2 regions of the Neobacillus sp. K501 genome follow, and region 1 is predicted to be linked to the other one. Evidence: riboswitches for the same ligand, from Rfam matches in the RefSeq annotation. Region 1 holds a riboswitch; the other holds the start of a gene.

Region 1 (5,323 bases):
AACGCTGCTTACAGGCTCATCCTCTTGACCAATATGTACCCCATCAGCATTGATGGCTAGTGCTAAATCAATATCATCATTAACAATAAAGGGAATTTGATTCTCCCAGCAAATACGCTGCAGTTCTTTCGCCAAGGCTACTTTTTCCCTTCCCGTTAAAGCACCCTCTCCCTTTTCACGGAATTGAAAAATCGATATCCCACCTTCAACCGCTTCCTTTAGTACCTCTATAGGTTCTTTAAGACAGTTGGAGCTCCCCATAATAAAATAAACGCTTAATTGCTCTCGTAATTGGCTGGTATTCATAACAGCACCCTACTTTCGTTTTTTCGATATGCCCAATGATTCGTTGGGCCATGCCCCTGACCAATCTCCAAATGATTTTCAATCGCTGCTTGAATAAATTTCTTTGCCACTTGGACCGCTTCAAACACCGTGCGGCCTTTTGCAAGTTCTGCTGTCATGACTGCTGAAAAAGTGCAGCCGGTTCCATGCGTGTTCTTTGTTTCAATTCTTTTACTGGTAAAAGTGTAGAATTCCTTACCATCAAACAATAAATCGACGGATTCAGATGAATTTTCATCATGTCCGCCCTTGATCATTATATTTTTCACCCCAAGATGATAAAGCATTTGGGCTGCCTCTTGTTTCTGTTCAGTTGTATGAATCGACATCCCTGTTAACACCTCCGCCTCCGGAATGTTCGGTGTAATGACCTTCGCTAGTGGAAGCAAATAGCTCTTCATGGCTGAAACAGCCTCTTCTTGTAATAGTGAAGCCCCTCCTTTCGCAATCATTACGGGGTCAACGACTACGTTCTCCCAGTTGTATTTCTTAATAGAATCCGCAACAGCTTCAATAATGTCCGCACTAAAAAGCATTCCGGTTTTTACAGCATCTGCCCCAATATCATCACCAATTGCTTCGATTTGTTTGACAACGGCTTCCGATGTCATTGGATAGACCGCATGAACACCCAGTGTATTTTGGGCAGTTACGGCCGTCAAAGCAGACATGCCAAAAACCTCTAATTCCTGAAAAGTTTTTAAGTCAGCCTGAATCCCTGCCCCTCCGCCCGAATCAGAGCCAGCAATTGTTAAAGCCTTTTTCATCCTCTATACCTCCAGTAATTAGCATTGTTTTGTTATGATACTAGCTTGTTTTATCTCCTCTTCCGTTACAAGCGACAATTGATTAAGAAATTCAATTTGGAAGCTACCAGGTCCCTTTTCAGCCGTCATTTTTGCTGCCTTCTCTGCTGCCACACCATAATAACTCAAGGCAGCAACTGCAGCGTTGATTAGTTTTTTTTCAACGGCCGCAAACGCTCCGATTATAGAGGTTAATAAGCAGCCAGTACCTGTTACCTTCGTTAAAATCGGATGACCGTTAGCAATTGTAAAGGTAGTGCTTCCATCTGATACGACATCCTCTTTTCCGGTGATGACGACAACGGTTTTCAAATTTTTCGCGGCAGAGATCGCTAACTCAATGATATTTCCTTGTCCTGCTCCAGCATCAACACCTCTGATTTCCCAAGTTGCCCCAACAATATTTGCTATCTCAGCTGCATTTCCTCTCACAATGGAGACGTTAATTTCCGCTAAAATTCGTTGTGCTGTTTCAGTTCTGTACTGCGTTGCACCTGCTCCAACTGGGTCGAAAATGACAGGAGTATTGGCTTCATTTGCTGCTTTCCCTGCAAGAATCATTGACTCCACATTTTGCGGGTTCAGTGTCCCAATATTTAATACAAGGGCACCGGCAATTTTCGCCATATCCGCTACTTCCTCAGTGGCATATGCCATCACAGGTGACGCTCCAAGAGCGAGCAGCCCATTCGCGGTAAAATTGGTTACCACTAAATTCGTAATGTTATGTATGAGTGGGTTTTCTCCTCTGACCTTTACTAATACCTCTGAAAACTCTCTTTCCATCCTACTCTCCCCTTTACAATTCATTGAAAAATAAAAAAGCCAGATCCCATATAAAAGGACCTGGCTAATTAGCAAGAGAAAAAAATAACATTCACTCGACTACTTTCCTACGCTGGTATAATCCAGATCAGGTCCAAAGGGTTAAAAATCCGCAGATTTTCTCTCAGCCTGAAAACAGGCACCCCTAGTAGATAAAGAACATATTAAATTATCAAATAAATCATAACCGTATTAAAACGATAAGTAAAGTGATTTATTTTTTTCTGTAGCAGCGGTTCCAATATTAATGTCCATTAGTAGTGCCTATTATTGGTGCCTGTCACCGCTCGTGGACACTGTCCACCTCAGACGGACACTTTTCCATTTAATGTAGAATAATTCGTCATGTAAAAACCCCCATCCATAATGATCGGATGAGGGTTGATTACAGTTTAGATTGCCTTACTGATTTCTGTTTGGATGAATTTCTTTTTCTGGATGTAGATGAGACGCGCGGATAAAGCGATTCCTGCGGCTAGTAAGCCTAAGGTTAATCCAATCCAATAACCTTTTGCGCCTAGGCTGGTGTAGTGTGCTAGTAAATACCCAGCAGGTAAGCAAATGAGCCAGTAGGCTATTAAAGTCATAATAAACGATAGATTGACATCTTTGTAGCCTCTAAGTGCAGCCTGAGCGGTTGCTTGAATGGCATCGGCAATTTGGAAAAACAGCGCATAGAACAAGAAATTTGCCGTAAGGTTGATAACGGCTGTTTCATTTGAATACAAACCAGCCACCTCATATCGGAACAGAACCACTAACACTCCCGTAAAAATGGCAATTAGAATAGCTAGATAAACCCCTAACCAGCTATATGCTTTAGCATCATGATACCTCCGTGCCCCCACTTCATAACCAACAAGCACGGTTTGAGCCATGGAAATACTAATTGGAATCATATACAGGAAGGACACGATATTTAAAGCTGATTGATACGCCGCAATCGTCGTTACATTGAACTTACTTAAAAGGATCGTGACAACTGCAAACATGCTCGTTTCAAAAAAGATTGAAAGCCCCATTGGGACACCAATTTTTAATATTTCTTTACACTCAATAAGTGAAAATTGCTTAAAATCTGTAAAGACATTATAGGAAGAAAATGGTTCTAGTCTTTTTACAATGAATACGGTCATAACTATGATCAACCAATAAGTTAATGATGTCGCATACCCTGCTCCTGCTCCGCCAAGCTCTGGAAATCCCCAATGGCCGAAGATTAGCACATAATTTAAAAAGAAATTAAATGGTAATGACAGCAATAAAATATACATCACCACACGAGTTTTTCCTAATGCATAAATAAAGGATCTTAAGACGTTAAATAGAAAAAGTGGCAGTATTCCAAAACTAAGACCAACAAGATAGTCAAAAGCAGTCTCATGTACTCGGTTTGGTAAATTCATGATCGTCAAAAGCGGATCTAAAAAGAAGATACCAAGGATGATAACCAAAATGGCAATTACAAAAGACAGATAAATACCATGGCGCACCACAGATGCTATTTCCTTGTTCTTTTTTTCACCGAAACGCTGTGCGACAATCGGTGAGACGGCTAGAAATATCCCACTGATACCCGTAAATATCGGATTCCATATTGAAGAGGCAATCGCCACACCAGCAAGATCCGAGGAATTGTACTTTCCAGTCATAATTGTATTGAAAAATACCATCGAAAACATTCCAAGCTGTGTAATTAAAATTGGAATTAATAAAACAAATATTTGCTTTGTCTTATCCTTTAATGTAAATGTCTGTTTCATAAGAAATCTCCTAAAATAAGAAATGCAAATCCAAAAATCAATTATACTCTATCTTTCAGGTTATTACTTAAATTTTCAACTAAAAAAACTAGTAAATTTGGAATCTTTTAACTAACACCATCGATATAATAAAGATGGAGGTGTTTATTCTGACACAAGAACTAGAAAGGACGAAATCACTACAAAATTCTAAAAACAACAAAAACATGATTCGGGTAAATAACAACATTAACCTAACCATAAACTTCGGAGATTCCTTGAATCTACTAGCAATCATTGCTGGCATTTATATCATTAAAAGAGTGGCCAAAAAACGAAAAGAAAAAATGTAATGGAATTGGCTCCGTTACATTTTTTCTATCCCGACTCCTTTATTTTCATTAGAGACCCACGGTTATTCTCTCTTTCTCTTTAAAATAAACCCACTCTCGGAATCCTATTTCCTTTAAGCGACCTTGGACTTCGTCAAACTCATCTCCAACTCGTTCTGGATCATGGGCATCCGAGCCAAATGTCACTTTCACCCCATAATGGAGCGCCATTTCTAACATATCCTCAGCCGGATACCATCCACCAACATATTTGGTTTTGCCCGACGTATTGATTTCAATCGCAATATCGGACTCAGCAATAACCTTTAACGTTTGTTCAACAACTGCAGTTTGGATCGAAGAAAATTCAGGATAGTACCCCTTCATCGCATCAATATGACCTAAAATCTGGTATAAACCACTTCGTGCAGATTGTTCAATTAATTGATAATAAGTTTCTTTTGTGCGGATCTTTTCTTTAGAGGAGAGTCCTTCCCAGCGGTCTTTTTTAAAAATACTTACTCCATCGACATGATGGACCGAGCCAATAATGTAATCAAATGGATAACGTTCAAAATATGGTCGATATTTCCCAACTTCCTCAGGGAAGAAATCGGCTTCAATCCCTAGGAGGACATCAATTTTCCCATGATACTGCTTCTGTAATTGTTGGACTTCCTTGACATATTCAGAAAATTGACTTTTTGCCATGGTGATTCGTGGAAACGGATGATCTTCGTCCCTAGAAAAATAAGGTGTATGATCAGAAATCCCAATGACCTTCAACCCCTTCGAAATAGCCGCCTCAATATAATCGCGGATTCCTCCCCTCGCATGACCACAACGCTCATGATGCGTATGCAAATCAAACCTCATTGTCTCTATACTCATAAATTATCACCTCTCATCAGTATTTTCCCATCTTGGTCTCATCTATCCCCAAAAATGTATAAAGGGCTGTATAAAAGCTCAAAAATGAATATACGGTGACAGGCACCCCATTATTCTCATATAATAATTTATCCATTATCGAGGTTGGGGGGATTTATGTTGGAAGGTGTTTTTCAGTTTTCTTGTAATTCTTTTGGTACGGGGGGATTGACTTTTCATTCTGATGTTGAAAAGCGTTTAGGTTTTGAGGGTGATACGATGAAAAGAATCAGGTTCGGATCATTAAGTTGCGAAACGAATATTTCTCTGGATAATACTGTATGTTCAAATGAGGCAAGCCTATCTGCAGATATTGCGGACAAGCTAAATATTCCACTTCATT
Region 2 (5,323 bases), 110 kb from region 1:
TCCATATTCCTTTCCATATAACAACTGCAAACGTTCATGGACATTTGATAGTGCGATCCCATTATGTGTCTCTGAAGATGAAATAGTGTGAGTTTCTATCAAACTCTTAAGCTTGGTTAATTGTTCGCTGCTAATCCCTTGTCCATTATCACGAATGGAAATGGACAGCTGTTGTTTCTCAGCATGTGCATTCACCCAAATATGACCATTTTCTTTCAATTTCCCATGAACAATGGCATTTTCAACAAGTGGCTGTAATACCAGTTTTGGAAGTAGTACATATTGTAAACCTGATTCAATGTTTTCGCTATATTCGAGTTGTTGACCAATTCTGACCTTTTGAATTGAAACGTAAGAGCGAATAAACGATAACTCTTGTTCCAACGTAACAATTTTCGATGAATTATCGATTGTATACCTAAGTAATTTACCTAATGATGTAACCATATCTGATACGTCAAAATTCCCTTTTGTAATCGCTAGCATATTGATGGATTCTAACGTGTTATAGAGAAAGTGCGGATTCATTTGACTTTGCAGCGCTCTAATTTCTGCCTCCTTTTCCCGTAAACTAGTCTTGTAAACCTCAGTTACAAGGCGATCAATTTCATTGATCATATGGTTAAATCCTTTACCAAGTTCTCCAATTTCATCATTTGAAATAACGGGAACCCTCTGTGAGAAATTCCCTTTTTCCGCCATCACCATTGCCTCCTTTAGTTTGTGAATCGACCCTACCAGCGGTTTTGAAAGTAAAAATCCTAATAAAGACGAGATAAGGATTCCAATCAAAACAACGATTATCATCACTTGGCGTAAATGATTTACTTCACTAAATACACTTTTCCGGGGAGTAAGCATAATGGTTTTAACACCAGAGTAATCGGATTGTTTATACACCATCATGTAGTCCGTTCCATCAATAGGAATACTTGAATAGTTACGTACCTTGATCCTTTCAATGTCTGTTAGAAAGGAAGATTCAATCATTTTTTCTTTCTTGTTTGGGTAGATAAATTGATTATTCCTATCCAGGAGAAAAATCTTCCTCTTCTCATCTGGATTACTTACAATCTCTTTAATTAATTCCTGTTTTAAATCAATTTTAATAATTCCCAGCGGTTCGTATGTAGAGGGATCTCGAATAAGTCTTGCTACTGAAAAGACAGAAGTATCTTTATTTAAATAATAATTTGGTTGGTGAAGAGCGAGGAGAACCCACTCCCCATCGGCCTTCTTAATCTGTTTTATCCATTCGTTATCTGTTTCGAACACCTTTAGCAGGACAGTATTCGAATCTAAATTGCTGAAAATGGTTCCATCATTAGCCATAATATGAATTCCTCTAATTTCATTCCTCATATGAATGAGACTTGAAATATATCTCCACATTGGTACTCTTTCAGCTGCCGGTGGAAAGGAAGTGTGTTCCTGTTTTATACGGTGAGATTTTAAAATATCCAGTACCTCTTGGTCATATAGTGGAGACAATGAAATAATTTGCATTTCTTTTAGATAGCGATTTAAATTTTGATTGATTTGATCAGCCAATTGTACTTGATAGTTCTCAGTTCTGTCCTGGCTCGATTTTGAAAATTGAATGTAAGTGATACTTCCCAAAATTGTTGCTGTTAGGACAATAAGTAATGAAAAAACAAGTATTAATTTTACTCGATATGGAAGGGAAAGCAGGTACTCTTTAAATGAATGATATAGCTTTCTCATATCTTTTAGATTTCCCCTTACGTTATTAGGATAACTAACACTTTCTACATATTTATACAAATTCCTTTGTAATCATTGAGATCACCATAGCGTAAACAACACAACAATCTTTACAGAAATAGGTCCATAGCTGATAATATGGTAATACACTTTTATTTCCATTTTTAAGAAAATTACGAAGATAACAAGGTATTACAAATCACCTTCAAGGGGGGCTTAGAATTGGCACAAATAGCAAATGAAGTGAACAGTGTTCCATCATGGGTAGAGAGTTATATTGATGACCCCAAAAAGCAACAGCAATTATATAAACGTACTTTACTTATTGTAGTCCTCTCGCAAATTTTCGGAGGAGCCGGACTGGCATCCGGTGTGACTGTGGGAGCACTCCTTGCACAGGAGATGCTGGGTACTGATGCTTATGCAGGGATTCCCACTGCTCTGTTCACTTTTGGTTCCGCAGGTGCAGCCTATCTTGTGGGGCGCCTTTCGCAGAGATTTGGACGCCGTACAGGACTTGCAGCAGGTTTCCTCGTTGGAGGAATCGGTGCTCTCGGAGTTGTTTTATCAGCCATCACGAGTAACATCTTTTTATTTTTTGCAACACTATTAATCTATGGTGCTGGGTCCGCAACCAACCTGCAAGCGCGTTATGCAGGTACAGATCTAGCCAATTCGAAGCAAAGGGCAACAGCGATTAGTATCGCACTGGTCTCTACTACATTGGGTGCCGTTGCAGGTCCCAATTTAGTTGGCGTAATGGGGCAATTTGCAACTGCGATCCATATTCCAGCATTAGCTGGTCCCTTTTTATTAGCGGCTGCAGCTTATATCCTAGCGGGTGTCTTCCTTGTCATTTTTATGCGTCCAGACCCTCTTTTGGTTGCAGCTGCCATTACAGCTAAGAATTTATCAGACAAAAATCAATCGATTCATACGGATCAAACAAATAGCACTAACAATCGAGGAATCCTGGTGGGTGCCACTGTAATGGTTTTAACCCAAATTGTGATGGTTGCCATTATGACAATGACTCCCTTACACATGAAGCATCATGGACATGGGTTAAATGAGGTTGGGATGGTCATTGCGATACATATCGGGGCCATGTATCTCCCCTCGCTCGTGACAGGAGTGCTAGTTGATAGAATTGGCAGAAATGCCATGTCCATTGCTTCTGGCTTTACATTGCTTGCTGCTGGAATTTTAGCCGCAATTGCTCCAGGTGATTCCATGCTTGTTCTCACCCTTGCTCTCGCACTACTTGGACTTGGTTGGAACCTTGGCTTAATAAGTGGTACGACTCTCATTGTCGATGCGACCACACCGTCCACTCGCGCAAAGACTCAAGGATCTATCGATGTCTTGATTGCATTATCGGGGGCTGCTGGTGGAGTCCTTTCAGGGGTAGTTGTCGCTGGATCCAGTTATGCCACCCTCACACTTTCCGGAGGTATACTTGCACTACTGCTCTTTCCTGTTGTTATTTGGTATGTAAAGAGTAACAAGGGTGGACTTACATTAGAGAAAACATCTGATCCCCCCCCTTCCCTATCGAATAGGAAACCCGAAAAATAATTTGACAATTCTATCAATCGTGTTATATTATACACGCAGGTAAAAATTACAATTTTATATGGAAATTCTATCCGCTAGAGGTGCCTTTTTAAAGGGCTGAGATTGAAGTGTAACTTCGGGACTCTATGAACCTGATCTGGATTATACCAGCGTAGGGAAGTGGAAAACATGATATTTGAAACTCCAAGGGGATAATTTTTCAAATTTTCAACCACTTTCTTATCTAACGGAAAGTGGTTTTTTGTTTTCATCTCATTTATAAGAAAGCGGATACTTCCAGTAGGAGGTGATTTACATTTTCACAAGTTTAAAAGAGTTGCATATTATCTCCAATGGAAAAATGTCGATGGCACAATTGTGTGAGATTTTAGTCGAAATCCACCCTTTTGTCACGGCGGTCCACTTACGTGAAAAGCAAAAAACAGCACGGGAGCTTTTTCAAGCGGTAGAGCTTTTCTCAAAATCCGACATCCCCTTATCAAAGATCATTATCAATGATCGGGTGGATGTTGCATGCGTATCGAGGTCTGCAGGAGTCCAATTAGCCTTTCATAGTTTAGAAGCTGCTATTGTAAAAAGCGCCTTTCCTCAGCTTAGGATAGGCAGTTCTATCCACTCCTATGATGAAGGACAAAAAGCCCTCGAGGAAGGAGCTGATTATGTACTATATGGTCATGTCTTTCCTTCCCCATCAAAACAAGGAATGGTGCCAAAAGGATTAGAGGAATTAAGGAAAATCTCACAACTACCTATCCCAGTCATTGCGATTGGCGGTATAAAACCAGAGAATACCCATCAGGTCCTTCAAGCTGGAGCAATAGGAATTGCAGTCATGTCTGGTGTTTTGGACGCTTGCGATCCATTATCTGCCGTAAAAGCTTACGTAAAAGCATTAAAAATTGGAGATGGAAATCGTGAAAAAATCATTTGATGTTGTCATTGTCGGAGGAGGAGTGACTGGCTGCTCTATTGCCTATCAGCTAGTCAAAATGGGAAAAAAAGTTCTAATTTTAGAAAAAGAGCGTTTGGCTTGTCAAGCATCGAGTGCGGCTGCTGGCATGCTGGCTGCTCAAGCTGAATTGGAACAAAACGGCCCCCTCTTCCAACTGGCTTTAAAAAGTCAGGCGATGTTTTCTTCGCTATCACGTGAGTTATTCGAATGTACCGGAATCGATATTGAGTTTGTCCAAAAAGGGATGTTGAAGATTGCCGAAACGGAAGAAATGGCCATTGATTTAAAAACACAGGTTGATTTTCAACGAAATTGGGACCCTGCTATTCAATGGCTCAAATCTACCGAAATACGAGAAATGGAACCAGCTCTATCCCCCAGTGTGGCTGGAGGAATGTATCTTCCCAATGACGGTCATGTTCAACCTGCAAAATTAACGCAAGCATTCGCCAAGGGAGCTATTCATTTTGGAGCAGAAATTCGTGAAAACACCGCCGTCCTCTCTTTTATCTATGATCATGGCAACGTGATTGGAGTGAAAACATCGTGTGGGGAGGTTTATTGTGACCAGGTAGTAATCGCTACTGGTGCATGGGCGGCCAACTTAATGAAAACTACCGGGGTGGATATTCCAGTGTATCCGGTAAAAGGTGAATGCTTTTCAGTGAAAACCGACAAGCCGATTCTTCACACCACCCTCTTTTCAGATAAACGTTGTTATTTCGTTCCAAAACGAAATGGCGAAATTTATATTGGGGCCACGATGGTCGAACATACTTTTGATCAAACTGTCACACCTGGAGGAATTGCTGGATTAATAGAAAGAGCGGTTCACCTTGTACCTCAGATCAAGGATCTGGCTTTGGAACGACTATGGGCTGGCATTCGGCCACAAACCGGTGATGGTAATCCTTATATCGGAGAACATCCTGAATGGAAAGGAATGTTTGTGGCTGCCGGGCATTATCGAAACGGGATCCTTTTAAGCCCAGTTACCGGAAAGCTTGTGGCAGATTTGCTTGATGGCAGAAGTTCCGATGATACCCTGCTCACTGCTTTTCGTATTGA

Evidence for each region. Region 1 has a riboswitch for thiamine pyrophosphate ahead of thiM (hydroxyethylthiazole kinase). Riboswitches for the same ligand answer to the same signal wherever they lie in the genome.
Region 2: linked by a shared signal. The riboswitch ahead of ACWM35_RS18125 (thiamine phosphate synthase) and the one ahead of thiM (hydroxyethylthiazole kinase) in region 1 are both predicted to bind thiamine pyrophosphate.

The regions. Positions count from the first base shown of each region.
Region 1 covers NZ_JBSLYA010000008.1:44,614-49,936, reverse strand. The annotation lists gene thiE (thiamine phosphate synthase) at 1-306, opposite strand, end outside; gene thiD (bifunctional hydroxymethylpyrimidine kinase/phosphomethylpyrimidine kinase) at 303-1,112, opposite strand; gene thiM (hydroxyethylthiazole kinase) at 1,131-1,937, opposite strand; TPP riboswitch at 2,025-2,133, opposite strand; gene ACWM35_RS17530 (MATE family efflux transporter) at 2,369-3,739, opposite strand; gene ACWM35_RS17525 (histidinol-phosphatase) at 4,120-4,926, opposite strand; gene ACWM35_RS17520 (YheC/YheD family protein) at 5,101-5,323, shown strand, end outside.
Region 2 covers NZ_JBSLYA010000008.1:156,237-161,559, reverse strand. The annotation lists gene ACWM35_RS18135 (sensor histidine kinase) at 1-1,725, opposite strand, end outside; gene ACWM35_RS18130 (MFS transporter) at 1,957-3,303, shown strand; TPP riboswitch at 3,370-3,478, shown strand; gene ACWM35_RS18125 (thiamine phosphate synthase) at 3,590-4,234, shown strand; gene thiO (glycine oxidase ThiO) at 4,218-5,323, shown strand, end outside.